Regions from separate parts of the Oceanobacillus sp. M60 genome, predicted to be linked through region 3. Evidence: predicted binding sites of a transcription regulator. Region 3 holds the regulator's gene; each other region holds the start of a gene.
What was found. Region 3 encodes CtsR, which represses protease genes until heat stress. Its sites were predicted from a motif close to ATGGTCAATAAAGGTCAAACA; they were not measured.
Positions count from the first base shown of each region.

Region 1 (10,625 bases), on a different contig from region 3:
ATGTAGGTACAACCGATACCGATTATAAAGGGGATATTGCGCATCCGACGATGACAGAGAAGGACCGGGATTATATTTTAGATGCCATTAATTATATGTTCCCATCTGTTGGTATTGATGCAAGTAAAGTCGAATCAAGCTGGGCCGGCATCCGTCCGTTAATTGCGGAAGAAGGGGCAAGCAGTCCAAGTGAAATTTCCCGTAAGGATGAGATTTTCCAATCAGATTCCGGGTTACTTTCTATGGCAGGCGGTAAATTAACTGGTTACCGCAAAATGGGCGAGCATGTTGTCAATATGGTAGCAAAACAGTTAAAAGAAGAAGAAGGCATCCTATATACAGAGAGCCAAACGAAGCACCTGCCTATTTCCGGCGGAGAAGTCGGCGGATCCAAAGGCTTCAAGAATTTTAAAGCAGAAAAAGTCAAAGAAGGCAGCAGCCTTGGGTTATCAGAAAATGAAGCAGCAGAGCTGACACAGCGTTATGGCGCAAATGTAGATAAAATTTTTACACTATATAAAGAGAATAAAGAAGCAGCTGCAAAAGAAAACATCGAACCGGCAGTATTTGCACAGGTAATATATGCAATAAATGAAGAAATGGCATATAAAGCAGTAGACTTCTTCATTCGCCGCTCCGGTGCATTATTCTTCAACCGTCCATGGGTGGAGACGCATATGGATACTGTCCTGCCATTTATGGAAAAAGAGCTCGGCTGGACCAGGGAAGAAGCAGCAGTCTATCGAAAAGAACTCGAGCAGCTATTATACGAAACAACGCATCCAGATAAATAAATGAAGGAAACAAAAAATAAGATGCACGCCAGATCGTGCGTCTTATTTTTTATGGGAATCTGCTATATTCTATGGTATACTTTTCTCGACTGTCTTTAAGAACGGGGGATTGATTCATGCTAAGAAGGAAAAATAAGAAGACAACTGCAAATAACGTAACCCCATTTATTCCTGAAGGCGACTTTTACTATACAAAGGGTGTCGAAGCATTTAAGAAAAGGAAGTTTGATATTGCGATTAAATGGATTCAAAAAGCAATTGAGGACAAGCCTCATTTTCCTTTATATAAATGTCAGTTATCCATTATTTATACAGAAACCGGTGCTTATCATAAAGCCAATCAGCTGCTGACAGAAGTGCTGCAGACTGGAGAGTATATTGATTGTTATTATTTAGCTGCCAACAACTATGCGCATCTTGGATTGCTTCAAGATGCCAAAAAGTATGCGCAGATGTATTTAGATAAAAAACCAGAAGGCGACTTCAGTAATGATGCTGCGCAGCTTCTTGACTTCATTGAAATAGAGGATGAAGAGGAAGAAAATTTTTCTCTGGAGGATGAGGATGAACTGATTGTCCTGCAGGAGACTGCATTTTATCATATGGAGCATGATGAATGGGAAAAAGCAATTCCGTTTATTGAGGAGCTCATGGAAAACTTTCCGGAGCAGAAGCTGGCTGTCCATGATTATGCCCAGGCCTTATTCTATACAGGAAGAAAAGAACAGGCGATGCATATTGAAGAAGATATGCTCGTGGACTATCCCAACAATTTGCACAGCCATTTGAATTTAGCCCTGTTTTATTATGAAACGGGAGAGGCAGATTATCAGACGCATATCGACATTATAAACAATATTTATCCGATGCATGAAGAACAAAAGCTGCGGATTGCGGAAGTCTTTGCGAAAACAGCAAATTATGGTTTAGCTTATGAACGGTATCAAAATATTTCTGGGGAGCAAGCTAAAAGAAGAGCATCCTATTATAAATGGTATAGCATCACAGCTTATCAATCGGGGAACCCAAGCAAGGCATTGCGTTTATGGGAAGAGGGTTTGAAGCGGCATCCCAAGCTGTCAGAAGAAGAAGGGCCTTGGGCGATAAAAAAATGAGCAAAAAGATAGACGTTAAATCTTAATTTCATTACACTATACGGTGGAATAAGAATATTATAAGGATAAAGGGGCGGGATTGAATGTCCGAAGAGAGAATATATGATGTGATTATTGCCGGAGCTGGACCAGCAGGGATGACAGCTGCTGTGTATGCTTCACGGGCAAATTTAGATACACTGATGCTGGAACGCGGAATTCCGGGAGGCCAGGTGGCAAATACAGAAGATGTAGAGAACTATCCTGGATTTGACCATATTTTAGGACCGGACTTGTCGAATAAAATGTTCGATCATGCTAAAAAGTTTGGCGCAGAATATGCATACGGTGATATTAAGTCGATTGAAGATCATGGCAAATATAAAACCATTTATGCAGGAAAAAAAGTTTATCATACTAAAGCTTTGATTATTGCAACTGGAGCACAATATAAGAAACTCGGGATTCCGGGCGAAGAAGAGCTTGGCGGACGCGGTGTGTCTTATTGTGCCGTTTGTGACGGTGCTTTCTTTAAAGAGAAAGAACTGGTTGTTGTCGGCGGGGGAGACTCTGCAGTAGAAGAAGGCGTGTATCTGACAAGATTCGCAAGCAAAGTAACCATTGTACACCGCCGTGATGAATTGCGGGCACAGCGCATTCTTCAGGATCGCGCATTTAACAACGATAAAATTGAATTTATTTGGGATACGATAGCTGAAAAAATTAACGGTCCAGAGGGAAAAGTCAGCAGCATTTCATTAAAAAATGTAAAAACGGATGAAGTATATGACTTCCCAACAAGCGGTGTATTTGTTTATGTCGGTATGCTTCCTTTAAATGATCCATTTACGGATTTAGGGATTACGGATGAAGAAGGATATATTCCTACATCTGAAAATATGGAAACGAAAATACCTGGTATTTTTGCAGCTGGAGATATCCGTGCAAAAGACCTCAGACAAATTGTTACAGCTACAGGCGATGGAAGTATCGCAGCGGAAACAGCAATTAAATATGTAGAAACATTAGAAGATTAATTAGCAAAATTGTCGTATTTTAGGAGATGCATAATACGATAGTTATTGGAAATTGTCGAAAATACAAATCATATCCATCTTTGGTTAGGATTTGTATAAAAAAATTAATCTATGGTAACTGCATCTTAACGTTGCTGTAACACGCATGAAACAATGAAAGGGTATTATAGAGTTAACTAATTGACCCCCTTTTAATAGATAGATTAGTTTTGGGACAGGTGACTCACCTGTCCATTTTTTTGTTTAAATGGAAAAAGGGAGAGTGTCTCAGCTGCGGCGAAGTTTCACAGGTCAGCTATATAAGAGAAGGGATATCTTCGTACCGGTGTTCGCAGCCCAAACGAAGGCATTCACTCAAAGGCTTGGCGAATGTCAGGTTTTCTAATATAATTGAACTAAGATGTAAGAAGCACGATAACAAGGGGCGGGCTGCTAAAACCTCAGATAACTTCTTTGGGGCTGCAGTACCTATACCTGTAAAAAGCAATTGTGTGTTGGAAGAGGACTGAAAGGGGAGAGTTTAGTGAATCAGGAAAAAGAAACAAAGCTCGTTATTATTACGGGGATGTCAGGAGCCGGAAAAACAGTTGCAGTGCAAAGCTTTGAAGATTTAGGTTATTATTGTGTAGATAATTTACCTCCTGCGCTTCTTCCCAAATTTCTAGAATTAATGAAGGATGCTTCGAACACCATTCAAAAAGTGGCGCTCGTCATGGACCTGCGGGGAAGAGAATTTTTTGATTCCTTATACAAGGCATTGGATGCAATCAGCCATACACCATGGATTCAAAGCCATATCCTGTTTTTAGATGCGGAGGATGAAACGCTGGTGACAAGATATAAAGAAACCAGACGCTCTCATCCATTAGCTGTCGGCGGACTTCCTTTAAACGGCATCCATCAAGAGCGAATTATTATCGATGAGCTGCGCGGCCGTTCCCAGCGGATTATTGATACGTCAAAACTCAAGCCGAGAGATTTGCGTGAAAAGATTCTTCAATTGTACAAGGAAGAAAAACAAGAAGTATTTTCCACTCATTTTGTATCCTTTGGGTTTAAATATGGCATTCCAATTGATGCGGATTTAGTTTTCGATGTACGTTTTCTGCCGAATCCGCATTATGTATCTGCACTGCAGCCATTGACCGGACTAAATCAGGAAGTAAATTCCTATGTGTTTAAATGGTCAGATACGAAATTGTTTGTAGAGAAATTAAATGATTTATTCCGTTTTATGCTCCCGCAGTATAAAAAAGAGGGGAAGTCACAGTTAGTTATTGCCATTGGCTGTACGGGCGGACAGCACCGTTCTGTTGCTTTAGCCGAATACTTCTCCAAGCAATTCAGCGATGATTATATTACCCATGTCAGCCACAGAGATATTGAAAAGAGAAAGGCCAAAACCTCATGAGCGATATCCCGAAAATAACAGCGATTGGCGGAGGGACAGGAATGCCGGTTTTGCTTCGCGGGTTGAAGGATTTGCCCGTAGATCTGACTGCTGTTGTGACGGTAGCAGATGACGGGGGAAGTACAGGAAGAATTCGTTCCGAGATGGAAATGCCGGCACCAGGAGATATCCGGAATGTGATTGCAGCTCTGTCTGATGCAGAGCCGATGCTTTTAGAGCTTTTTCAACATCGGTTTCAGCAGGGAAACGGGTTGACAGGGCATTCATTAGGTAATCTATTATTGGCAGCAATGACTTCCATGACTGGTAATTTTAATCAAGGAATAAAAGAAATTTCCCGGGTGCTTAATGTAAAAGGAAATATCTATCCGATTTCAAACGATAACATGTCTTTGCATGCGATTATGGAGGATGGAGAGATTATTCATGGGGAATCCAATATTCCTCTGTCCGGCAAACGGATTAAACGGGTCTTTCTAGAGCCGCAGCCGCTGCAGCCATTACCTAACGCTGTGGAATCAATTCAAAAAGCAGATTTAATCGTAATTTCTCCAGGGAGCCTTTATACCTCAATTATGCCGAATTTAATTGTTCCAGAAGTGAAGGAAGCATTATTAAATACAAAAGCAAAGATTGTGTACGTTTGTAATATCATGACACAATATGGAGAAACAACGAATTATTCTGCAGCAGATCATGTCCAAGCGATTCATGATCATGTCGGCGATGATTGTGTTGATTATGTGATTGTTCATGATCAGCCAATCGATGCAGAAACGCAGGAGATTTATAAAGAAGAGCAGGCGTTTCCGGTAGTAGCAGATAGTTCCCGTTTAGAAGCGATGAATGTCCAGGTTTTTCCTGGTAATATTGTCGTGAAGCATAAAGATGGAACTCTCCGTCATAATAATGATAAAATAGCTAAAATGCTTTATAAATTTTTATAGTAGTGAGTGTTCAAAAAGTACGATGAAAAAGACAAGGAAGTCAGATTCAGCGGAGTATGCAGGATTATTCCGCTGAATACAGTTTCATTGAATAAACGTATCAAGGCGTGTTCGAAAAGGGGAAGGAGCGTGATACAATGTCCTTCGCATCAGATATTAAGAAAGAACTAACCGCTATTCAATCGGATTCTTGCTGTCAGTTTGCTGAACTAGCTGCATTAGTTCGAATGAATGGCGTTATTTCTATATCAAAGCAAGGTTATGTACTGGATGTTCAAACAGAGAATGCAGCAATTGCAAGGCGTATTTACACATTAATCAAACAAAATTATACGTTGCCGGTGGAGCTGCTTGTCCGTAAAAAAATGAAGCTGAAGAAAAATAATGTATATATCGTCCGTATGAAAAATGGTGTTCAATCTTTATTAGAGGATTTGAATCTAATGGAAAATCAATACCAGATTGTCCGGACCATTTCAGAGAAATACTTAAGAAAAGAATGCTGCCGAAAAGCATATTTACGCGGAGCGTTTTTAGCTGGCGGGTCAATGAATAACCCGGAAACCTCCTCCTATCATTTGGAGATTTTTAATTATTATGAGGAGCATGCAGAAGCATTAAAAACATTGTTTAATGCATATGATTTACATGCAAGAACCTTAGAGCGCAAAAATGGTTATATCGTCTACATCAAAGAAGCCGAAAAAATTACTACGTTTTTAAGTGTCATTGGAGCACATCAAGCATTATTAAAATTTGAAGATGTACGCATTGTCCGTGATATGCGTAATTCTGTCAATAGACTGGTGAATTGTGAAACCGCGAACTTAAATAAAACCATCGGCGCAGCATTCCGTCAAATTGAAAACATTAAATTGATTGAACGGACAGTTGGATTGGATCAGCTGCCGGAAAAATTACAGGAAATAGCTAAGCTCCGTATTCAATATGAAGAAGTTTCCTTAAAAGAATTAGGGGAACTTGTTACCAGCGGGACGATTTCTAAATCAGGCGTGAATCATCGTTTGAAAAAAATTGATGAATTTGCAGAGAAAATCAAACGTGGTGAACTGCAGCTTGGTAATTAATGCTAGTATCCGAAGAATATGATATAATGCAGTAAATATCATGGAACATCGCCGAAAGAAAGACGCAGAATTTTTTCTGCTTCCTAAAAAAATGGAGGCGTTTACTTAAGACAGGAGAGTGAATTTATTGGTTGAGAAAACAGTGAAAATCGAATTAGATTCAGGACTACAAGCGAGGCCAGCTGCCTATTTTGTACAAGAGGCCAATCGATTTGATTCACACATATTTTTAGAGAATGATCATAAAAAGGTTAATGCCAAAAGCATTATGGGATTAATGAGCCTGGCTCTGACAAAAGGAGAAGAAATCAAGCTTATTATCGAAGGAGAAGATGAAGAAGAGGCGCTGGAATATTTAACAAGCCTTGTACGTGAAAAAGTTTAAAGCTATCCGTATAACGAACTTTGCTTTATTTAACAGATAAACAAAGCACTAAATAGTAAAACCTCAGCTAAAAAAGTCCTTCTTAAAGGCGAGTTACATTGCTCAATTTTAAGGGGGCTTTTATTTATATAGCATTATATAATTTCTGGTGCACCTATAAGTATTACAATTTGACTGCTTCAAATATAAATAAACTTAATTTTCTGTTATTAAAAAGTGACTTCATTTCCATAGAAACAGGAGTTGACCGTATCTTGGATAAATCCCTATCTAAATAATAGAAGGTGAAGTGTAAAGCGCCGCTGCGGCGGACTATTTTGCTTTCCATTCTTCATGGTAACTTGTTGAATCTTCGCAAAAGTTATGTTAGGTTGAGAGACAAATCATTATATAAAGGGAGTGCCTGTGATGAAAAAGAGAATGAAATTAGGGTTAGCAGCCTTAACGTTAGGATTATCCGCTATTTCAACCTCAGGAGTTCAAGCAGCCTCGACAGATTATGGAAATGGTGTTCATTGCGATGAAAAAACTTGTTCAGTAAACTGGAGCGAAACATTTCAACAATCAACAGATAGAGCGATAGAAAGCTGGGCAACGGGACTGACATCAGCGCCTGCTAAAGCTAAATCTGCTATTGAGTCCAACTATAAATCAAGTAATGATTCTAACCGGCCAGAGTCAGGTACGACAACTGGCAGTCCCTCTTTTTAATTAGGCAAGGGGTATCACGGTATCACATATAGGAAAATAGAGTATTCATTCGCAACCGAGTGGAAAAGCCTGGCGGTGTTTGAGGAAAGATAGCACCAAACTTCTGGAAGACAGAAAAAAAGACAAGGGAAGCAAACATCTTTATCCCTTGTCTTTTTATTAACTTTATCTAGCGCGCCCAGAGGGATTCGAACCCCCGGCAAACCTGGTACCGGAAACCAGTGCTCTATCCAGCTGAGCTATGGGCGCATCTCATTGAATTAAAAACACAATCTTAATTATACATAGGAAGTTCCTTTGAGACAAGTCCTTTTTATATAATTTAGATGAAAAATTATTTTATGCGTCTTTCAATAAGTTTAAATGGTTCATGTTTAACAAACATAAAATCGGGAAGGATGGTTAAAGTAGAAATTTGGTGAAACTTTTTGTTTGACCTTCATTGACCAATGAGCTATCATATAAAGTATAGAAAAAATCATCAGCCATTAACGTTGGCAACTTAAGGAGGATTTTTAAATGAATTTAGTACCTACAGTTATTGAACAAACAAATCGTGGTGAACGCGCATATGATATTTACTCTCGCTTATTAAAAGACCGGATTATTTTACTTGGCAGCGGCATTGATGACAATGTAGCCAACTCTATTGTAGCACAGCTTTTATTCTTAGAAGCAGAAGATCCAGGAAAAGATATCTCTTTATATATTAATTCTCCTGGTGGTTCTATCACAGCTGGTATGGCTATTTTTGATACCATGAACTTTATTAAGTCAGATGTATCTACCATCTGCATCGGTATGGCAGCTTCTATGGGTGCTTTCCTGCTTAATGCCGGAGAGAAAGGCAAACGTTTTGCATTGCCAAACAGTGAGATTATGATTCACCAGCCTTTAGGCGGTACGCAGGGACAGGCAACAGATATTGAGATTCATGCAAATCGAATTATCGAGATTAAAAAACGTATGAACCGCATCATGTCTGAAAATACTGGTCAGCCTTTAGAAGTTATTGAACGTGATACAGAGCGTGATAAATTCATGAGTGCAGAACAGTCTAAAGAATATGGCATCATAGATGATATCTTTGAGCGCAAAGCGTAAACATTAATAAATCATGAAATCGAAAAAAACAGGCTAGGGTGACCTTAGCCTGTTTTTTACGTGCAATTTCTTGTTTTTAAGCGTAAAGCTCCCATGCTAATTTTAAGGAATCGGCAATATAATCTGCAATTTCTTCAATTTCTTGATTATCTGTCACTACACGGGAGTGATGCTGTCCATAAATTGGCTGCCTATCATCAAAAAGCTGTTTGATTTCCTCCATATTCTTCCCCTGTAGAACGGGGCGGCTGTCAATCAGCAGGCTGATTCGATCCTTCCAGCTGTCCCAAGACAGGTCGAGAAAGAATATTGTAGTGGTTGCGAGACAGACATCCTGTACTTCTTTTTGAAGAAAAGCGCCGCCGCCTAAAGAGATAACCTTTAATTTCTTATGGCATATTTCAGAAATAATTTCTTTTTCATGCTGACGGAAGACGGCTTCTCCATATTTCGCAAAAATCTCTTTCGGAGGCATTCCGAATCTGCGCTCAATTTCTTCATCGATATCAATAAAATCACGATACAGTTTTTTGGCAACAGCTTGACCAATGGTTGTTTTTCCAACACCCATAAATCCAATTAGTACAATACTTTGTTCCTTTAATGGTATTTCTCTCATATGACATTCCCCCTCGTCATCCAGCACGTTACGATGATTGCTGATGGATTGCTTTTCTTGCCAATTGGTCTGCTCTGCTATTTTCTTTTTCCGGTATCCATTTAATAAATAAGAATGGAAAGTCTGCTGCTTCAGCCTGGATGATTTCAAGCAAAGGAAGAAATTGTTTGTTTTTGGTTCGTCCTTTATCAATCACGTCTGCGGCTACTTTAGAGTCAGTTCGAAAAGATAAGATTTCTTCAGGGAAGTTCATCTTACAAATTTTTAATGCTTCTATGATAGCGTGAAACTCGGCTTCATGATTGGACATATAAGGTAAGGGGACAGTATATTCCAGCTTCTTTTCCCCAGCCTTTATATAAATGCCGGCTCCGCTTTTTTCTGTATTCACGTTTGTAGCGCCGTCTGTATAAACCTGAATCAAAGCATATCCCCCCGCCAAATCGTTCTTTTCTATATTCATATTATAACGAATTTTAAATCAAAAAGGAATGCGTGCGGGCCAGGAATGGCTTGAAAAATGATGCTAAATTATTCCTCTTCCTGATTATGTTCGTCTGCATCATGACCGTGTTCATGGTGCTCATGATCCATCTCATCATGGGCTTCTTCTTCCGATGGCTCTGCATCACCGGCAATAACCGTTTTCAATGGCATGACATGCAGCTCCCTTGCGGTAGTATGAGCATACATTTCATAAACTGCTTCTTCTTCAAAGGTAAAGCTGGCTGTATAGGTGCCGTCTTCTTGATGAACGCCTTCGATTTCCACACTGTCATCCGCATGCCCCTGTGTCCATACCTCAAATAACACTTCACGAGCATCTTCTACAGGCTCGTCGTCAAAGGTGACATGAGCTGTTAAATCAATGGTTTCTCCGACTTCAACATGCTCCGGCACATCGAAATCTACTTCCAGAACAGGCAGTTCCATGGAATCCGTGTCATCTTCCTCTGCTGTATCCGCTTCATTATTTGAGCAAGCAGCTAAAGCAGCCATCAAAACGATGAGGATAAAAAATATTTTTTTCTTCATTATTATGTATACCCCTCTCTATTATTGTCTCCCGACACCTAGTATAGCATGACCAGCCAAAGGAGAGGTTGAATAAATTATGACATATTTATTCCTTTCCAACTCTAACTCTACTATAATGAGGGAAAGGGAGGAATAGACATGAAACTAGTAGCTTATCGGAAAAACAAAGATGAAAATTATCGTGTTGGTGTTTTAACAGATGCGGAATCCATTGCAGATGTGGAAAGCCTGTCGCAGCAATTTGGAGGAAAATCACTTCCTGCGAATCCTAGTGAATTTTATGCACATGCATCCGAATACATAGAAGCGTTGCAGAAAATACTTCCAGAAACGGGCAGATATGAAAACCTTTCCCTTCAGGATGTGCAATTGGGAATGCCGCTCGGAGAAGCGAGAA
Region 1 covers NZ_JBSSNH010000005.1:204,532-215,156, reverse strand. The annotation lists gene ACW0TQ_RS14210 (glycerol-3-phosphate dehydrogenase/oxidase) at 1-794, shown strand, start outside; gene ACW0TQ_RS14205 (tetratricopeptide repeat protein) at 911-1,909, shown strand; gene trxB (thioredoxin-disulfide reductase) at 1,993-2,925, shown strand; gene rapZ (RNase adapter RapZ) at 3,449-4,336, shown strand; gene ACW0TQ_RS14190 (gluconeogenesis factor YvcK family protein) at 4,333-5,283, shown strand; gene whiA (DNA-binding protein WhiA) at 5,421-6,371, shown strand; gene ACW0TQ_RS14180 (HPr family phosphocarrier protein) at 6,499-6,756, shown strand; gene ACW0TQ_RS14175 (leucocin A/sakacin P family class II bacteriocin) at 7,165-7,467, shown strand; tRNA gene ACW0TQ_RS14170 (tRNA-Arg) at 7,641-7,716, opposite strand; gene clpP (ATP-dependent Clp endopeptidase proteolytic subunit ClpP) at 7,987-8,571, shown strand; gene ACW0TQ_RS14160 (shikimate kinase) at 8,648-9,190, opposite strand; gene ACW0TQ_RS14155 (RNase H family protein) at 9,219-9,614, opposite strand; gene ACW0TQ_RS14150 (FixH family protein) at 9,722-10,225, opposite strand; gene ACW0TQ_RS14145 (fumarylacetoacetate hydrolase family protein) at 10,367-10,625, shown strand, end outside.
Region 1: a site for CtsR is predicted at 7,897-7,917, ahead of clpP (ATP-dependent Clp endopeptidase proteolytic subunit ClpP). Genes of this name have one in related genera too.

Region 2 (10,625 bases), on a different contig from region 3:
ATTGGATTAGGTCTGAATAGTGCCGCATATATTGCAGAAATCGACAGATCGGCATTAAATAGTGTGGAAAAAGGACAATGGGAGTCTTCACGGGCGTTGAATATGTCTTATTGGCTGACACTGCGTAAGATTATACTGCCCCAGGCTACACGAATTGCCATTCCGCCTTTAACAAACGTTTTTATGGATATTGTGAAGGCGACGTCTTTGACAGCAGTGATTACAGTGCCTGAGTTATTTCAAAAAGCGCAAATTGTCGCTGGAAGAGAATTTGATGCAATGACCATGTACGTGCTGGTGGCGCTTATTTATTGGCCGGTATGTATTTTAATCGGCATGCTGCAGGATCGTTTAGAGAAAAAATATAGTGTATTTGTAAAATAAGTGTATTGCATGAAATAACAGAATCTAACAAAAGGTAAAAAAGAGCATTCCGGTGTCTCTTTTTTTACATTGCTCCGCTTGCTTTATAATTTCCAAAAAGTCTCAAGGCTTCTCGTGTATAGTTTCCCTCCTTTCAGAAAAAATAAAACAAAAAGAAAGGAAGGTACGGGAATGAAAAAATGCAATCGTGCTTATTTTTTTACACTTCTTTTATGTTTAACCTGGCTTTTGATGCCGATCAGCAGCTTTGCTGAAGAAATAAAAGAAGGATTGAATATACCCAGCCATGTATTGGATATCTCAAAAGAAAACACATTTCCGAATTCAACAGAAGACCAGGAGATTATTGAACCAAGCAAGTTAACGAAAGAGTTGATCGAAGACGTCGGCATTCCAATCGAAAATCCGGAGCTGATTAAGATTTTGAATGAAAGCAGTATCAAACCATCTCCTATAGCAATTGGATATCGCGGTATGGTTTATCTGGGAAGGTGGCCAATCAATTATCAATCTGCGGAATCAAATATTAATTGGGAATACCAGCATATCAATAAAAATGAAATGAATAATGTCGGCGGTGAGAAAGCCCAGGAGATGAGCTATTATCAGCAGGAAGAAAAAGAAATAAATGGCGCCCTGACCAGTAAAATAAGTAATCCGGAACAAATAAAAACGATGATGCTGTTAAAAGCCAGCGAAAATACAAAGCTTCCTCTTTCGTATCAGGCCGTTATCGGTCATAATACAAAATTAACTAATTCGTATAATATCCCAATGGAAAAGCATGGAATACTGGATGCTTATGCGCCGGCCGTTAATGAGAAAGGGCAGGTGACATTCGGGGAAGTATATATTGAATTAAAAGGATCCAATAAAACCATTCAAATTAAGAATGTAACTAAGCAAGGAATAGGAGCTTGGATCCCTGTACAGGATTATTTATCTTTCTCCTTTAAAGTGAAATAAACGTCAAGGGATTGTCGAAAAGACAGTCCTTTTTACATACTCAGCAAAAATATATTGCAATTTAATCTTTATTGCTTTATTATGGTAAAGTATTAAAGAGAAATGTGATGATTATTGGGGGAAGAAAAATGGAATGGGTTGTTCTTTCAGCAGTCCTATTAATGACTGTTTTATGTTTATTAAAGGTTAATGTTATTTTATCTATTTTAATTTCAACAATTGCTGCCGGGTTAATGTCCGGGTTAGGATTTGCAGATTCTGTTGAATTGCTGGTAGCTGGTATGGGGAACTCTGCAAATACAGCATTAAGCTATATATTGTTAGGAGCTTTTGCAGTGGCTATCAGTTATACAGGGATTACAAAAATTTTAGTGAATTTTATTATTCGTGTATTAACAGGGAAGAAAACAATGATGCTCTTTGCATTAGCTGGTGTTGCGTGTTTATCACAAAATGCGGTGCCGGTTCATATCGCTTTTATTCCTATATTGATTCCTCCCCTGTTAAAAGTATTTGATCAAATGCGGATGGATCGCCGGGCTGTAGCATTGGCTCTGACATTTGGTTTGAAAGCACCTTATGTGATGATTCCGGCCGGTTTTGGTTTACTTTTCCAAAGATTGATTTTGGATGGCCTAAACTCCAATGGGGGAGAAATTACTTTATATGAAGTAACCTTATCTATGCTTATTCCCGGTTCTGGAATGATTGTTGGACTTTTAATCGGTATTCTATTTACTTATAGAAAAGATAAAGCATCTAAAGATTCAATGAAGGAAGAAAAAATAAAAACAGAAGATCTGGTCGAAGAAATCACTTTCGGCAAACAGCATGTAATGACGATTATTGCTATTATATCGGCACTTATCGTTCAAATTATAACGCAAGATTTGATTCTGGGAGCATTGACTGGGATTATTGCTATGTTCGTTCTGGTAGCATTGCCATTTAAAAAACTGGATTCTGTGATGGCAGGAGGAATCTCCATGATGGGGATGATTTCTTTTATCATTTTTGCAGCTGCCGGTTTTGCAAATGTTTTACAGGAAACAGGAGCTGTATCGGAATTAGTGGAGGTATCTGTTTCTGCATTAGGAAATAATAAGCCGTTAATTGCATTTGTTCTGTTACTGCTGGGTCTGGTTATTACGATTGGTATCGGGACATCATTCGGAACAATCCCGATTGTTGCTGCTCTATTTGTTCCTATCTGTTTGGCAACTGGCTTTTCGCCTTTAGCAACAGCAGCTTTAGTCGGTACAGCCGGAGCATTGGGAGATGCCGGTTCGCCAGCTTCAGACAGTACGCTTGGACCAACTTCCGGACTCAATGCGGACGGAAAACATGACCATATTTGGGATACATGCGTGCCAACCTTCATCCATTATAATATTCCCTTATTTATTTTCGGATGGATTGCTGCAATGGTTCTTTAAAAAGTGAATAAAATGAAGTTATAAAGGAAAAGGTAAGAGAAAAAAGTAGGTGAACTTGAAATGAAAAGAACAATCACTTTGCTGCTTTCACTTGCCTTTTTCTTATGCGTATTTCCAATGAATACCGGCTGCGCATACGGATGGGGATATCAAAAGAACTCCAATCATACACCGCCTCAAATTGGCTCTTATCAGGAGGTATTGGATAAATACAATGCTTTTTATGTGGACGATTCCGGTGATAAAAACCTTTATCTGACATTTGATAATGGCTATGAGCAAGGGTTTACGCCGGAAATATTAGATGTATTAAAGCAGGAAGAGGTTCCTGCCGCTTTTTTTGTGACAGGGCATTATGTAGAGAGTGAGCCTGAACTGGTCAAAAGGATGGTCGATGAAGGACATATTATTGGCAACCATTCCTATCACCATCCGGACTTTACCGTGATGGATAAGGAAGCCATTAACAAAGAACTGCAGGATTTAGAGCAGGCCGTTGCAGAGGTCAGTGATCAGGATGAATTAATTTATGTCAGGCCGCCCCGGGGAACCTTTAGTACAGATACATTAAAATGGTCAACAGAGCTAGGGCTTGTCCATGTATTTTGGTCATTAGCCTTTAAAGATTGGGAAACCAACTCACAAAAAGGTGCAGATTATGCTTACGATGAAATTATGAAGCAGATACATCCAGGAGCCATTATCTTACTTCACGCAGTTTCCAGTGATAATGCAACCGCTTTGGAAAAAGTCATTCAGGATTTAAAGAAAGAAGGGTACCAATTTAAAAGTTTAGACGATTTATGGCTAAGCAAGCAATTGCCAAAACAGTTTCCTTATTAAGTTGAACTGTCCTTATATAGAAGAAACGGATGAAAGTCAGAAGAAACAATTCTGATAAACCGTTACGCTTCTAAAAGGACAGTTTTTTTGATATACTTCAAAAACAAATCATCCTTATGGAAAAGAAAAAGTCTTCTTTTTATAAGAAATTTGTGTGTGTTGACCTCTTTGGCCAAAAATCAGACGAATATATAAGCTGTTAAATCTCTTGCGGGCTAAGGGGTTAGCCTATATGTAAACTAGCATAAAAGATAAAGGTCAAAAAAAAGTAAAAAAATTTGACTAAAACACTTGAAAGTCAAAGAAGGTCAGAGTATAATGTAAATATAGTCAAAGATAGTCAAAGTCAAAACAACGAATAAATAGGCTATCTGACTAAGTTATAAGGAGGAATGAGAAATGAAATGTCAAAACTGTGGACAAAATGAGGCAACGATTAATGCACAAATGCAAATGAATGGACAGCGTATGGAAGTGCATCTTTGCCATGAATGTTTACAAGAAATACAAGGAAATATGATGAACAGCGACTTTTTCTCTAATTCTCCATTTGGCAATATGGATCAATCATTTGCCAACAACTTTTTCCAAGGAAATCAGCAAAGTGGTGCAAACGCACGCACGAGAACACAACAAAAATCAAACAATGGAAATGGCTTGATTGATCAGTTAGCAAAAAATATTACTGATCAAGCACGAGCAGGAAAGATTGATCCTGTCATTGGCAGAGATAAAGAAATTAAACGAGTTATCGAAACATTAAATAGAAGAAATAAAAACAATCCGGTATTAATCGGTGAACCAGGTGTTGGTAAAACAGCGATAGCAGAGGGACTGGCTGTAAATATTGTAGAAGGAAATGTTCCTGCTAAATTAATGAACAAGGAAATCTACTTGCTGGATGTCGCTTCTTTAGTCGCAAACACTGGTATCCGCGGTCAATTTGAAGAGCGGATGAATAAATTGATTGCTGAGCTGCAAGAGCGTAACGACGTGATTGTATTTATCGATGAAATCCATTTGCTTGTTGGAGCAGGTACTGCAGAAAGCTCACAAATGGATGCAGGCAATATCTTGAAGCCAGCTCTTGCACGCGGTGACCTGCAAGTAATTGGCGCAACAACATTGAAAGAATATCGCCAGATTGAAAAGGATGCGGCGCTGGAAAGACGTCTGCAGCCGATTATCGTAAAAGAACCATCCTTAGAGGATGCAGTGAAAATATTAAAAGGTATCAAGGACCGTTATGAAAAATTCCATGAAGTCCGCTATTCTGATGAAGTCGTTGAAGCATTTGTCGGTTTATCCAACCGGTATATCCAAGACCGCTTCCTGCCGGATAAAGCAATTGACTTAATGGATGAGGTCGGTTCCAGATTAAATCTTGCTAACGCTCAGAAAGATTCTGATTCCTTGCAAGAGCGCTTAGATGAAGTAGTGAAACAAAAACAGGAAGCAGCCGAAAAAGAAGAATATGAGCGTGCTGCAAATCTCCGTTATCAAGAAATCCAATTACAAAAACAATTGGAAAAAGTTGAAGACGGCGAGAAAACACTGGATGTAGACGTTTCTGATATTCAATTAATTGTAGAAGAAAAAACAGGTATACCTGTAACGAAAATGCAAAAAGATGAAAAAGAAAAAATGAAAAACTTAGCTGACGATCTTCGTTCCAAAGTTATCGGACAGGAAGAAGCAGTAGAGAAAGTTGCGAAATCCATCCGCCGCAGCCGTGCCGGATTAAAAGCAAAAGAGCGTCCAATCGGTTCCTTCCTATTTGTCGGTCCTACCGGTGTTGGTAAGACAGAGTTGACGAAGGTACTGGCTGAGCAAATGTTTGGTACGAGAGATGCGCTGGTTCGTCTGGATATGAGTGAGTATATGGAAAAACACGCGGTGTCTAAAATTATCGGTTCACCGCCAGGATATGTCGGTCATGAAGAAGCTGGACAGCTGACCGAACGCATCCGCAGAAACCCATATTCTATTCTGTTGCTGGACGAAATTGAAAAAGCACATCCAGATGTGCAAAATACGTTCCTGCAAATCATGGAGGACGGTCATTTAACCGATTCTCACGGCAGAAGAGTAAGCTTTAAGGATACGGTTATCATTATGACAAGTAATGCTGGAACTGGTGAGAAAAAAGTAAGTGTCGGGTTTAATGCGAAAACACATGAATCTGTTGCGACAATGGAAAACTTAAGCACCTATTTCAAACCTGAATTCTTGAACCGTTTCGATGCGATTGTAAACTTCAATGAATTAAAAGAAAAAGATTTACTGCAAATTGTAGACCTTATGCTGCATGATTTAGAAGCAACCATGAAGGAAAATAAAATTACCATCACTATCTCTGATGCAGCAAAAGAACGTCTTGTTCAATTAGGATATGATGCACGCTTTGGCGCACGTCCATTACGTCGTGTTATCCAGGATAAAGTAGAGGATCAATTAACAGATTTGATTCTTGAAGGAGAAGATATAACAGACATTCATGTGGATGTTGAAGACGAAGAAATTGTTGTTTCCAATGCATCTTAATATAAGGTGAAATGGTATTAGGCATATCAAATAAAATAAAGCATAAAATAGATCAGCTGACTCATTGATTGCGTTAGCTGGTCTTTTTTTATGTATAACTCACTTTCCCACCTAAGAATACATATATATCTTGCTATTTCAGGGTGAACATGTTCTCCAGTAGCATGCTTGCTTTTGGCTACATATCCGGCCATTTTGGAATTGTTGATTGTGCATAGCTCCGCTCCGACCAACCACTCCGCTTTCCATAGGCACGGCTTCAGCTAACTTGAAAAGAAGACCGCTTTTCAAGTGAATCTTCAGCTCGCCCTGTTCCCATAGGAGTCTCCGTGGTTGGCCTCCGCTTAGTTAGGATTCTACAGCGAATATAAGAAATAACATCCTGTTGATTTGGATGAAATAGTATCTCTATCACTTGATGACACGATCATTACGTTATTTCAAATGGTTGGTTTAGCAGTTCGAATGATGACAGCATGAATAATTAACATCAAGAATAGCTTTCATGCACAAAAAGTAATCATTGCTGAACATTTTACCATGCACCATAAAAAATCTCTTCCATCTGAACTGTCTGAACAATCTTTTGTTTGTTCAGCTATTTCACGTATAGAACACCTTACTGGCGGAGGCGGACCGTTTTGACTCCTGAGGGATCAGCACCATCTGAAGATCCACTTTTGCCAAGCGATCTTCTTGGCAAAAGTTAGCTGAAGAGCGTGCCCCTAGGAAAGCAAAACGGTCCGCCGCAGCGGTATTTTACACTACACCTCTTATTACTTTATTAAGGGAGTTGCCAAAGAAAAAATCAACTCCTATTTCTACGGAAAGGAAGTTAACTTTTTAAGATGCGAAAGTTGAGTGTATAATATTTCGAGAAAAATTAACCTCCTGCTTTAAAGCTGACGATCCCGCTGTATAAAAGAATTAAAATGTGTAAGAAAGTAAGGTTTTTTTGTGCAATATATGGTATAAAAAGAATAAGGACCAGTTTTTGAAAATCAAAGCAATAGAATCGTTTATCACCAGATAGCATCTGTATAAAAAGCAAAAAGATGTTTTCAAACTCGCTTTAACCGCAATGGAAGTTTTTCTAATATTATGTATACGATAAAAACGGATGGAGATGAAAGCGTGAAGATTTGTATCATTGATGATGAACCATTGGCGTTGCAGTATTTGGATTTTCTCTTAAATAAAATAGCAGGAGTACAGGTTACCGGTAAATTTAACAATGCGACAGAGTTAATAAATCATGTTCAAACGGAGGATGTAGATGCCGTATTGATGGATATTCATATGCCTGATATACAAGGAATCGATTTAGCTGAACAGCTGTTAAATATCAAGCCCGTTCTAAATATTGCTTTTGTCACAGCCTATAATGAGTATGCAGTCAGAGCATTTGAACTGAATGCGTTAGATTATATTTTGAAGCCGGTACAGTTAGAAAGGCTGCAATTGACCATTGAACGCATCAAAGAGAAGGATGAAATATTACATAAAACCCCGCTAAAGGCAGCGTATCATATCAAAAACCTGGGTGCAGTTCGATTTTATAAGGAAGAGAGCCCGATAGAAGTAAAGTGGAGAACGTCGAAAGCAAAGGAGCTATTTTTTTATTTTCTTCAAAACCATAGAAATACCATTCGAAAGGAAGAATTGATAGATTTCATGTGGGCGCACCTCTCCTGGGAAAAGGCCAATTCACAATTGTATTCCACCGTGTATCAAATAAGAAAGGTAATTCAGCAAATGGGATTCCCGATTAAGATAGTCAGTCAGGAGGAATCTTATGAAATAACTTTAGGAGAAGAAGTGGATATTCAATCTATTGGCTGGAAACAAGCAGCATGGAGAGCCTTGCAGGAGAATGATATATCAGTTAAAGCACATATGAAATTATTAGAAACATATCAAGGGGATTATCTGCAAGGGATAGAATCGGATTGGATTTTGGAAGAAAGAAAGGAGATAAGGAACATTTGGCTGCAGATCGTAGATAATCTGATAAAGGATACTCTTCAAAATAAGTCTCCTTCATCTCGTAAGATTTCTCAAATAAGTGCACTGGTAAGCTTTGACGAAGAAGCTCGAATATTAGTAAATGAAAAACTATAGCATTAGAAAATGGAACTGGAAGAGTGGAGAAGAATGAAAAAAAATGCGATTCAGCTGACAGTTATTTTGCTTGTTTTTATGCTTTGTTTATCTGCTTTCCGTTTGATTTGGACGGGGCTTTTTCAAGAGGAGGTACAGCCCGATATTCAAAATGGGATGCTTGATATCCAAACTTGGGATCCGGGAGAGGAAGAAACACTGGTTTTAGATGGAGAGTGGGAGTTTTACCCTTCCCGCTTTATTATGGAGGAGAGCTCGGTGCAGGGGGAATCAGATATTATAGAAGTCCCCAGAGGATGGAATGATATACTAGGTTCTTCCTATGGATATGGCAGCTACCGACTGCAAATAAAAGTGAATCGTGATGCAGAACAAAATTATGGATTATACATACCAAGTATTCGCAGTTCATCGGAGATCTATGTTAACGGAAGGAAACTGGCATCATCGGGGGAGATAGCTGCAGAAGAAGAACAATATACTGCAAAAAATTTACCGCAGAGAGTCGTTTTTACAGCAGATGAAGAAGGTATTATCGATATCGTTATTCAAGCAGCCAACTATAAAGATATCAGAAGCAGCGGTATTATTCGTTCTGTGAGATTTGGGACAGAGCAGGCTATCTCAAGCGGAACGCAGCTGTCCAGTTATTTTCAAATCAGCATCATTGTTATCTTTTTAATTCATGCAGTATATACCTTCATTTTATATCTGATAGGAAATCGGGATAAGTATCTATTGTATTTTTCTATGTTGATGTTCTGCATGATTATGACATCTCTTTTAAGTAATGGAGATAAACTGATTCACCAGTTTTTCAATATACCTTATGATTTCGATTTTCGCATAGCGAATACCTTGCTTCTGCTGGGGTGTTATGCTTTGCTGCAATGTACCAATCATCTGGAGCTGCCATATTGGAAAAGGATATTTCCTTTTTATAAATGGAGTATATTTACCATGATGGGAATAACCTTATTTTTATCCATACCGCAGATTCTATTTTTATTTCCTGTTTATTATCTATTTGCTTTTATAGTTATTATCGTTACATTTTGCTCTATAGTCCGGCTGTATAGACAGAATCCTGCAACGAATATGTTCCTTGTACTTAGTTTTTTTGCTGTCGTTCATCATTATATATGGGATTTAACATGGAGGGAACAAAGTGTTTATTTAACGTTTTATCCATTTGATCTGATTGTTGCGGTCGTATGCTATATCATTGTCTGGTTTAAAGGGTATTTTCAAATGCATGAAGAAACAAAAGAATTGGCGTCCAGCTTACAGCGGATGAATCAAGAAAAAGATCAATTTCTGGCGAATACTTCTCATGAGTTCCGCAATCCTTTAAATAGTATCATGCTGCTTTCTAAGGCTGTCATGGATAGGGAAGAAGCAGTATTGTCAACGCGGAGTGTAAGTGAACTTCATACGGTATTGAACGTCGGAAAGCGAATGAACCTTTTATTAACAGATTTGCTGGAAGCGAGGAATTTAAATCGTACGAAACCGCGGTTGAACAAGCAGGCAGTTGCCCTGGAGCCTATTGCAACCGGCGTCCTGGACTTATTACAGCTTTCATCAGATATGAAGCAGCTGCAAATGGTCAATAAGATACCTAAGGAATTTCCAGCAGTTTATGCGGACGAAAATCGCGTAACGCAGATTTTATTTAATTTAGCAGGAAACGCTGTTAAATATACGAGTCAGGGAGAAGTCATTATATCCGCAGCAAAAAAAGAAAAGTATGCGGAAATCCATGTGATGGATACAGGTATTGGAATCAATGAAGAAATGCGAAAACGGTTGTTTCTTCCTTATGAACAGGATAATGCAACAAGTGGAATGCAGGAGGGCGGATTCGGGCTGGGATTAAGTATTACGAAACAGCTGGTTGAGCTTCATGGAGGAAGTATTTGGGTCTCCTCGAAAGAAGGGGAGGGAACAACTTTTACGTTTACTTTAGAATTAGCCTCTCCGCAATCAGCTGTACAGCTATCTAATCAGACGAAACAAACGGATGTCAAGTATCCGGAAAAGGCAGATGCTGAATTAACACGATTACATGACGGCCAGACTCCGGCAGTTTTACTGGTTGATGATAACCCGGCGAGTTTATTAGCATTAAACTCCATTTTATCAGAAGATGCATACGATACGATGACGGTGACCAGTGCGAAGCAAGCGCTCGAAGAACTGAAGAAGCGGGACTGGGACTTAGTCATTTCCGATATTATGATGCCGGAAATATCAGGCTATAAATTTACCGGCATGATTAGAGAACGTTATACCCTGACAGAACTCCCTGTCCTGCTGCTGACCGGAGGA
Region 2 covers NZ_JBSSNH010000003.1:560,552-571,176, forward strand. The annotation lists gene ACW0TQ_RS10625 (amino acid ABC transporter permease) at 1-384, shown strand, start outside; gene ACW0TQ_RS10630 (YfkD family protein) at 556-1,350, shown strand; gene ACW0TQ_RS10635 (Na+/H+ antiporter family protein) at 1,479-2,786, shown strand; gene pdaA (delta-lactam-biosynthetic de-N-acetylase) at 2,847-3,629, shown strand; gene ACW0TQ_RS10645 (ATP-dependent Clp protease ATP-binding subunit) at 4,029-6,173, shown strand; gene ACW0TQ_RS10650 (response regulator) at 7,275-8,294, shown strand; gene ACW0TQ_RS10655 (hybrid sensor histidine kinase/response regulator) at 8,328-10,625, shown strand, end outside.
Region 2: a site for CtsR is predicted at 3,924-3,944, ahead of ACW0TQ_RS10645 (ATP-dependent Clp protease ATP-binding subunit). Genes of this name have one in related genera too.

Region 3 (10,625 bases):
GAGTAGGACGTTGCCAGGCTTATTGAAAAAGAGTTAAGCATCATGCTTAGCTCTTTTTTTGCATATTTTTAGGAGAAATGCCGTTTTATGTCATCTGAATCTGTTCATAGTAGGTACGATGACAAAATATACAAATGTTACGTTTTTTCCACCATAAAATAGGATTTATTGTCGTAAAGGCGGATCCTTGAATGAATGCTTTGCCAGTGATAGCCATCCATGGGTTTGGTTTTTCCTCGACAAAATAGATATTTCTACATACGCCGTTTTGTGAATAACCCCGCAACGAAATGACTTTCTTCTCTGATTCCCTGCGTTTTCGCTTCACATAGACACCTTTTATTCCTAAATAACACCGTGGCAAATGAAGTGTATTTTTTTGTCTTCACTCTATCTATAATTGAAAACAAGAGGATGTGCCACACTTAGTATAGAGTCAAAAAATGTTTCATTGCTGATACGGCTCGTCTAATGGGTTTTTGCTTGTTTATCTTCAAATATCCTTTCTTTGGTATTTATTTCTGGAAGATAAATCAATTTACTGCTAAAGTAAAAATACACTTATTGCAATGAATACTTCTATTTAAATAGTTTAAAATTAATTTTCATGATAGTTGGTATGGAAAGACCCCCGCTGAATAAAGTTTTATTTTATAAAATGAAATGATAGCCTATACATATAAATAAACTGTAAAATATATAAAACAATAAGGGGGTGCAGGGAATGGAGTTAGAACAATTTATCGGTGATGATTTCGGAGTTATCGTGTTACGTTTGTTTATTGCTTTGCTGTTATCCGGTTTAATTGGTTTTGAGAGAGAAATTAATAATCATTCAGCCGGGTTTCGTACGCATATACTGGTAGGAGTAGGCTCTTGTTTGATGATGATTTTATCGATTTTTGGTTTTATTACATTTATGAATCAATACGATAACATTCAATTTGACCCTGCTCGTATCCCTTCTTATGTAATTAGCGGTATCGGTTTTCTTGGGGCTGGTACCATTATTGTATATGGAGGAACCATCAAAGGATTAACAACAGCTGCTTCTATATGGGCTGTAGCAGGAATAGGATTAGTGATTGGAGCCGGCATGTATAGTGTTGCTATTGTAACGACACTTATTATCCTTATCAGTTTAATATTTTTTAACCGGATGGAGCATTTTTTCCCTCGGTTTACAACCAGTAATTTTATTGAATTGATTGCTTCAGAGGAATTTGAAATACATGAAGCTGTAAAATCAGTGGAAAAGAACGGTTTTACGATAAAGCAGGTTGAGATAAAGCTGTTAGAAGGTAACAGGCGCAGAATTCATATATGGACAAATATGAAAAAGGATAATAAGTTAATTTATTTATTTGATGAAATATCGAAGCTTCCGGGAGTGGTTAATATAACAAAGCGAAATTAAAACATAAATATTTTCATAGATTTTTATAATTATGTTTTGTTTTTTGGCCTGTTTGTCCAAAATAGAAATATCATCCATTTGCAACTGTGGCAATTTCTTATTATAATAAAACCATAGTCAAAGTTAGTCAAAGTCAAAAGGAATAATTTATCAAATAAATTATTTGATTTGAGGTGCGAAGGATGAGTAACATTTCAGATATCATTGAACAATATTTGAAAAAAGTATTACAGTCAGAAGAACAACAAGCGATTGAGATTAAAAGGAGTGAAATTGCAGATCAGTTTCAATGTGTACCTTCTCAAATAAATTATGTTATTAATACGCGTTTTACCATTGAGAAAGGGTATATCGTAGAAAGTAAACGCGGCGGTGGCGGCTATATTCGTATTATGCGCATACGGCATCAGGATAAATCGGAATTGATTGATGAGATTATTTATTTAATCGGTGATTCGATTCCGCAGCGTGCTGCTATAGATATTTTAGATCGGCTTTTAGAGGAGGAGCTGATTACAGCACGTGAAGCAAAGCTGATATTGGCAAGTATTGATCGAACAACGTTAGCTTTTCAATTGCCGCTAAGAGATGAATTGCGTGCACGTATTCTTAAATCTGCATTAACTGCACTCAAGTATCTGAACGATTAATTACCTGAAGGGGGGAGGAATCGTATGGAATGCCAAGAATGCCATGAAAGAAAGGCTACCCTGCATTTTAAGCACATTATAAACGGTCAGGAGACGAAAGTGAGCCTTTGTGAAGTATGTGCAAAGAAAAAAGGTTATTTGACCTATCCGGAGGAAGGATTCTCATTAAATGACCTTTTATCTGGGCTTTTTCAAAAAGATGGAATACCTTTGAACGCTGCAGGGACAGCAAATTCCAATCAGCCTAAACAGCCGCAGGAGCTGAAATGTTCTTCTTGCGGGAGAACTTTTAGTGAATTTAAAAAAGCAGGGAAATTTGGATGTGCAAATTGTTATGCGTCCTTTGACTCCAAGGTAGAGCCTATTTTACGGCGTGTGCATGCTGGGAATACCAAACATACTGGCAGGATTCCAAAGCGTGCCGGGAAGTATATTCAGCAAAAGCAATTAATATCCTCCCACAAAGAGGAATTAAAACAGCTGATTGAAGATGAAGAATTTGAAAAAGCAGCAGTTCTGCGCGATAAAATCAGAGAGCTGGAAAAAGCGAATCATCAAGATAAGGAAGCGGGTGATAACACGTGACATTAGAATCATTTATCAATGAAGCGATTAGCCCGTGGATGCTGGAGGACGGTCCGGATAAAGACATTGTAATGAGCAGCCGTGTCCGTCTGGCCCGCAACTTTGCGGATAAATTGTACCCGACATCCGGTAATAAGGAAGCGTTGGAAGAGGTACTGCAATTTATAAAGAAAAATTATATAAAGGAAGAGGATACGGAGCAGGATTCACTAACTTTTATACCAATGAAGCAATTAAATATGATTGAAAAACTTGTTCTGGTGGAAAAACACTTAATAAGTCCACATTTAATCAAACATAGTGATTATGCTGCAGTGTTATTATCCGAACAGGAGCAGACCTCCATTATGGTAAATGAAGAGGATCATTTGCGTATTCAGGTGTATTATCCTGGACTTCAGCTGAAAAAAGCTTTAGAGGAAGCGTACTACTTAGATGATTGGCTGGAGGAAGAAGCCGACTATGCATTTGATGAAACAAAAGGTTATCTGACCAGCTGCCCTACCAATATTGGAACAGGCATGCGGGCTTCGATTATGATGCATTTGCCTGCGCTTGTACTGACAAAGCAAATCAACCGGCTTATTCCTGCAATTAATCAATTGGGACTGGTTGTCAGAGGGATATATGGTGAAGGCAGTGAGGCAAGAGGGAATATTTTTCAAATATCGAATCAGATTACACTGGGCAAGTCCGAAGAGGATATTGTGGAAGACCTGGAGAGTATTGTTAATCAGCTTGTGGAGCACGAACGGATGGCGCGGCAGTATATTTACGAGCAATCTGAGATTAGCTTGGAGGATCGTGTCTTCCGTTCCTATGGCACGTTAAAAAATAGCAGAATCATTGATTCGAAGGAGGCTGCTACCTGTATTTCTAATTTGCGTTTGGGAATTGATTTAGGCATAATAGAAAACATTTCCGAGAATATATTAAATGAACTGATGGTTTTAACACAGCCTGGATTCTTGCAGCACTATGCGAATAAAGCACTTCGTTCAGATGAACGTGATATCCGCAGGGCTTCAATTATTCGTGAAAGATTAAATTTGAAAAAATAGGAGGAAAAAACATATGATGTTTGGTCGCTTTACAGAGAGGGCACAAAAGGTATTGGCATTATCTCAAGATGAGGCCGTACGATTAGGCCATAATAATATTGGAACAGAACATATTCTTCTTGGTTTAGTACGTGAAGGAGAAGGCATAGCTGCCAAGGCATTGCAATCTCTTGGGTTGGAAGTAGCTAAAATTCAAGAAGAAGTGGAAAAGCTCATTGGTGTCGGCAAGCAGCCTTCTCAATCGATTCATTATACGCCCAGAGCAAAAAAGGTTGTTGAATTATCTCAGGACGAAGCAAGAAAACTGGGCCACTCCTATGTGGGAACAGAGCATATTCTTTTAGGTTTAATCCGTGAAGGAGAAGGTGTTGCTGCCCGTGTTTTAAATAATCTTGGTGTGAGCTTAAATAAGGCCCGTCAGCAAGTTCTTCAACTGTTAGGTAGCAATGAGTCTCAGACAGGCCGTCAGGGACGTGCAGGACAGCAAACAAACGCAAGCACCCCTACGTTAGATTCTTTAGCCCGCGATTTAACAGTCAGTGCGAAAGAAGGAAAAATTGATCCTGTTATAGGACGCTCTAAGGAAATTGAACGTGTAATCCAAGTATTGAGCCGCCGCACCAAAAACAACCCTGTGTTGATTGGGGAGCCTGGTGTCGGAAAGACAGCTGTTGCAGAAGGACTGGCACAGCAAATCATTGATAATGAAGTACCGGAAACACTACGTGACAAACGTGTGATGACGTTAGATATGGGTACTGTGGTTGCAGGTACAAAATATCGCGGTGAGTTTGAGGACCGTTTGAAAAAAGTAATGGAAGAAATCCGTCAATCCGGCAATGTTATTTTATTTATCGATGAACTCCATACGCTGATCGGAGCCGGGGGAGCAGAAGGTGCAATCGATGCATCAAACATTCTAAAACCGTCGCTTGCCCGCGGTGAACTGCAATGTATCGGCGCAACGACATTAGATGAATACCGGAAATATATTGAAAAGGATGCTGCGTTAGAACGTCGTTTCCAGCCAATTCAGGTAGATGAGCCGACCTTGGATGAAACCATTCAAATCTTGAAAGGTTTAAGAGACCGCTACGAAGCGCATCACCGTGTGACTATTACAGATGAAGCGATTGAAGCAGCAGCATCTCTGTCGGATCGATATATCACAGATCGTTTTCTGCCGGATAAGGCAATTGATTTAATCGATGAGGCTGGCTCTAAAGTACGTTTAAATTCTTACACGGTTCCGCCAAATTTAAAAGAATTAGAACAAAAGCTGGAAGAAGTAAGGAAAGAAAAAGACGCTGCTGTCCAAAGTCAGGAATTTGAAAAAGCAGCATCCTTGCGGGACTCTGAACAGCGTTACCGTGAAAAGCTTGAGAAAACAAAGGATGAATGGAAGGAAAAACAAGGACAGACCGATTCGGAAGTAACGATGGAAGATATCGCTGCAGTGGTATCTATCTGGACAGGGGTTCCTGTTGCAAAACTGACGAAAGATGAAAGTGACCGCCTGCTGAACATGGAAGAGATTCTTCATGATCGCGTTATTGGTCAATCGGAAGCAGTGAATGCTGTAGCTAAAGCAATCCGCCGTGCCCGTGCCGGGTTAAAAGATCCTAAACGTCCAATTGGTTCCTTTATATTCCTGGGGCCGACAGGTATCGGAAAAACAGAGCTTGCCCGCGCCCTTGCTGAAGTCATGTTTGCGGACGAGGATGCGATGATCCGAATCGATATGTCAGAGTATATGGAAAGGCATGCGACGTCCCGTTTAGTTGGTTCGCCTCCAGGCTATGTTGGCTATGAAGAGGGCGGTCAATTAACCGAACGTGTTCGCCGTAAACCATATTCTGTTGTGCTGTTGGATGAAGTAGAAAAAGCACATCCAGAAGTCTTTAATATCCTCTTGCAGGTTCTTGAAGATGGCCGGTTAACAGATTCAAAGGGGAGAGTAGTTGATTTCCGCAATACGGTTATTATCATGACCTCTAATGTTGGAGCAAGTGAATTAAGACGTAATAAATATGTCGGCTTTACACTAGACAATGATGAGAAGAGAGAGCATGAAGATATGAAGTCGAAGGTGATGGACGAATTGAAAAAAGCATTCCGTCCTGAATTCCTAAATCGTATTGATGAGACCATTGTGTTCCACTCCCTGGAGAGAAAACACATGAAAGATATTGCATCATTAATGCTTAAACAGCTGCAAAAACGCCTGGAAGAGCAAGAGCTGACCCTTTCCCTTACAGATAAGGCAATTGAAAAAATTGCTAATGAAGGCTTTGATCCAGAATATGGTGCCCGTCCGCTGAGACGCTCTATTCAAAGTAATATCGAGAATTTATTATCAGAAGAGTTGTTAAAGGGAACCATTCAAAAGGAACAAAAGGTGAAAATAGGGTTGAACAGCAAAGGGGAATTTATTGTCCTTTCTTAAACAGGATGTAAGGTACAGAAAGCTAGAAGAACACGGTTCTTCTAGCTTTCTCCATTTCTCAAAAAATGCTTGTGGCATAAGTATGGAAGATTCTTTGTGAATTTGATGCTTTTCTGTAACCTATGAAAACCAGAAATAGTCTATAATAATAAATAAGGGTGGTTCAAGAGAAGACGCTAGGCTTGAATCTCACTTGAAGGAGGTTAGAAACGTTGGCAAAAAGGAAAACAAAATTTGTCTGTCAGGAATGTGGATATGAATCGGCTAAGTGGATGGGGAAATGTCCAGCTTGCCATCAATGGAATACGATGGTTGAAGAAATTGAAGCTGCTTCTATAAAAGGCAGGACAGGATACACGTCTGGTGCAGCCTCCTCACAAAAACCCGAAAAGATTACCTCCATCGAATCAAAGAAGGAACCCCGCATTACGACGAAGATGCGGGAATTTAACCGTGTATTAGGCGGGGGAGTGGTATTAGGGTCACTGGTTTTAATTGGCGGAGATCCGGGTATTGGAAAATCAACACTCCTGTTGCAAATATCTGCACAGCTGGCAGAGAAGGCTTTACCGGTTCTCTACGTATCTGGTGAAGAATCCACAAGGCAAACCAAATTGCGTGCAGATCGTTTAGATATAAAAACGGATGAACTATATGTATTATCAGAAACGAATTTAATGGATATCAGCAGGCAGATAGAAGAAATCAATCCTTCCTTTGTCGTCGTCGATTCCATTCAAACCATTTTTAAAGAAGAGATAACCAGCGCGCCGGGGAGCGTGTCACAGGTCAGAGAATGTACAATGGAGCTTATGAAAATTGCGAAGACCAAAGGCATTCCTGTTTTTATTGTCGGGCACGTAACCAAAGAAGGTTCGATTGCGGGTCCGCGTTTACTGGAGCATATGGTGGATGCGGTATTGTATTTTGAAGGAGAACGTCATCACACCTATCGTATTTTAAGAGGTGTAAAAAATCGCTTTGGAAGTACGAATGAAATGGGGATTTTTGAGATGAAGGAGGAAGGATTACGTGAAGTAATGAATCCGTCTGAAATCTTTTTAGAAGAGAGATCCCAAGGAGCTGCCGGCTCGACCGTTGTAGCATCAATGGAAGGTACACGCCCTGTTTTAGTAGAGATTCAAGCGCTGATTTCTCCAACAAGCTTCGGGAACCCGCGCAGAACAGCCACGGGAGTAGACCATAATCGCGTGCCGCTTTTAATGGCTGTGCTGGAAAAACGCGTTGGACTGATGCTGCAAAACCAGGATGCTTATATCAAAGTAGCGGGCGGGGTCAAGCTGGATGAACCGGCGATTGACTTAGCGCTGGCGGTCAGTATTGCATCGAGTTTCCGCGATCACCCAACCAAACCAGAGGATATTTTTATCGGTGAGGTTGGGTTAACAGGAGAAATTCGCAGAGTATCCCGAATCGAACAACGGGTGCAGGAGGCTGCGAAACTGGGGTTTAAACGGGTAATCTGCCCGAAAAATAATTTAGACGGCTGGAATTATCCGGCTGGTATCGAAGTAATTGGTGTTTCCAATGTACAGGAAGCTTTAGAAATCGGATTACATCAATAGATTTTTTTGAGGATGAAAATTTAGAAGAATTCCGAGCAGATAAGCATATATTATATGTCATTTGGTAATACTACTAATACGAGTCAGGAGGTGAAAGGAATTGATGAAAAAAGTAGTACACTTATTTTTTATTATTTTAGGAGGTACCATGGGATATCTTTATATTCCAGAAATCGTCCAGCTGTTAAATGTTGCAGAATCAAGCTGGCTAACTTCATCTATCTTGGGAATGATTGTTGGAGCTATTATATTTTTTATCTTGTCTTATTTACTAGTAAACTATATTGTAAATTTCTTTCGTTGGGTGGAAGATGCACTGGTCAAATTACCAGCCATGGATTTATTTTTTGGCAGTATCGGGTTAATTGTCGGTCTAGTTATAGCTTACTTTGTTAATATGCCGTTTCAAGATATGAGTATTCGTATTTTCTCACAGGTCTTGCCGCTGTTCATTATGATTATACTTGGTTATTTAGGATTCCAGGTTGGCTTTCGCCGTCGTGAGGAATTTATGAATATACTCAAACCGGCGAAAAAGGACAAGCGCCGCAGCGGCGAGGAAGAGGACACAGATGCGGGTACGCAAAGCTTAAGCCCCAAAATTTTGGATACAAGTGTGATTATTGATGGGCGAATTGCTGATATTTGTCAGACTAACTTTTTAGAAGGAACCATTGTGATTCCGCAGTTTGTTCTTGGTGAATTACAGCATATTGCAGATTCATCGGACGCGCTGAAGCGAAACCGCGGCAGACGCGGTTTAGATATTTTGAACAAAATTCAGAAAGAGCTCGCTGTAAAAGTAGAAATTTATGAAGGCGATTTTGAGGATATTCCAGAAGTAGACAGCAAATTGATCAAATTGGCAAAAGTCATTGATGGCATTGTAGTTACGAACGATTTCAATTTAAATAAAGTATGTGACTTCCAGGGAGTGCCTGTTTTAAATATTAATGACCTGGCCAATGCAGTGAAGCCGGTCGTTCTTCCAGGGGAAGAACTGCATGTGCAGGTTATCAAAGACGGGAAAGAGCATAATCAAGGTGTTGCCTATTTAGATGACGGGACGATGATTGTAGTGGAAGAAGGCAGAGATTATATCGGCAAAAATATTGAGGTTGTTATTACGAGTGTTTTACAAACCTCTGCGGGACGGATGATCTTTGCAAAACCAAAATTACTTGAAAAAGCGTTGTAAAAAGGGTATAACTGATAAAGGATAAAAAAAGTGATAACATATATATGTTATCACTTTTCGTATAGAGCTTGTTTAGGAAGATAAGGGGAGGAATTCCTTTTATAAAAGATGTTTCAAAAGATTTCTATCAGATCTTTTGAACAGGTACAAGGCAGGCAGCGATGATATATAAACAATGAAGGAGGCATTTTAAATGAGTAAGGAAGTTCGCGTACGTTATGCACCTAGTCCAACGGGTCATTTACACATTGGTAACGCTCGTACAGCTTTATTTAATTATTTATATGCAAAACATTTTGATGGAAAATTCATTATCCGCACAGAAGACACAGATGATAAAAGAAACGTAGAGGGCGGCGAAGAGAGTCAATTAAAATATTTAAAATGGCTCGGCTTAGAATGGGATGAAGGTGCCGATATCGGCGGTAATTATGGTCCTTATCGCCAGACAGAGCGCTTAGATATCTATCAGAAGTTTGTAGATGAACTGCTTGAGCGTGATTTAGCTTATAAATGCTATATGACAGAGGACGAGTTAGAGGCAGAACGGGAAGCACAGCGTGCAAATGGACAAGTCCCTAAATACGCCGGGAAACATAGCAACTTAACAGAGGAAGAAATTCAGGGCTTTGAAGCAGAAGGCAGAACGCCAAGTATCCGTATTCGTGTTCCTGAAAATAAAACATACACGTTCCAAGACATTGTCCGCGGTGAAATCACGTTTGAGTCCAGTGATTTTGGCGACTGGGTCATTGTAAAGAAAAACGGAATTCCTACCTATAATTTCGCTGTGGCTATCGATGATCATTTGATGGAAATCACCGATGTATTGCGCGGGGAAGAGCATATTTCCAATACACCAAAGCAAATGATGATATATGATGCGTTTGGATGGACAGCACCGCGTTACGGGCATATGACGTTAATTCTGAATGAAGAGCGTAAAAAGCTGAGTAAACGTGATGAGCACATTCTGCAGTTTATTGAGCAATATCGTAATTTAGGCTATTTGCCGGAAGCGATGTTTAACTTCATCAGCTTGCTTGGATGGTCTCCAGTTGGCGAAGAAGAGATGTTTACACAGGATGAACTGATTACTATATTTGATCCAGAGCGTTTATCTACGTCTGCCGCTATTTTTGACCAGCATAAATTGAAATGGATGAACAATGAATATATTAAAAAAGCAGATTTAAGCCGTGTCATCGATCTAGCGTTACCGCATTTAATCAACGCGGGCAAGCTTCCAGAGAATATGGATGAGAAGACGCGTGTATGGGCGGAAAATGTAATTAGTCTATATCGTGAACAATTGCGCTACGGGGCAGAAATCGTTGAATTGACAGAGCTGTTCTTCCAGGAGGATATTACCTATGGTGAAGCAGAACGGGAAGTTTTAGGAGAAGAGCAGGTGCCTGAAGTATTGCAAGTGTTCACAGATAAATTAATTCATTTAGAGTCGTTTGATAAAGATTCGATTAAAGCGCAGTTTAAAGCAACCCAAAAAGAAACAGGACATCGCGGTAAAAAACTCTTTATGCCGATACGGGTTGCAACAACAGGACAAATGCACGGTCCAGAGCTTCCGTTTGCTATCGAATTGCTGGGGAAAGATGTTATCGTGAAGCGTCTTGATAAATTATTAAAGGAAATGGGAGCTTAATAGTTCACATTTCTTGTGT
Region 3 covers NZ_JBSSNH010000011.1:59-10,683, forward strand. The annotation lists partial or broken rRNA gene rrf (5S ribosomal RNA) at 1-19, shown strand, start outside; gene ACW0TQ_RS20790 (MgtC/SapB family protein) at 725-1,417, shown strand; gene ACW0TQ_RS20795 (CtsR family transcriptional regulator) at 1,600-2,067, shown strand; gene mcsA (protein-arginine kinase activator protein McsA) at 2,092-2,652, shown strand; gene mcsB (protein-arginine kinase McsB) at 2,649-3,713, shown strand; gene clpC (ATP-dependent protease ATP-binding subunit ClpC) at 3,727-6,159, shown strand; gene radA (DNA repair protein RadA) at 6,372-7,745, shown strand; gene ACW0TQ_RS20820 (PIN/TRAM domain-containing protein) at 7,846-8,943, shown strand; gene gltX (glutamate--tRNA ligase) at 9,137-10,606, shown strand.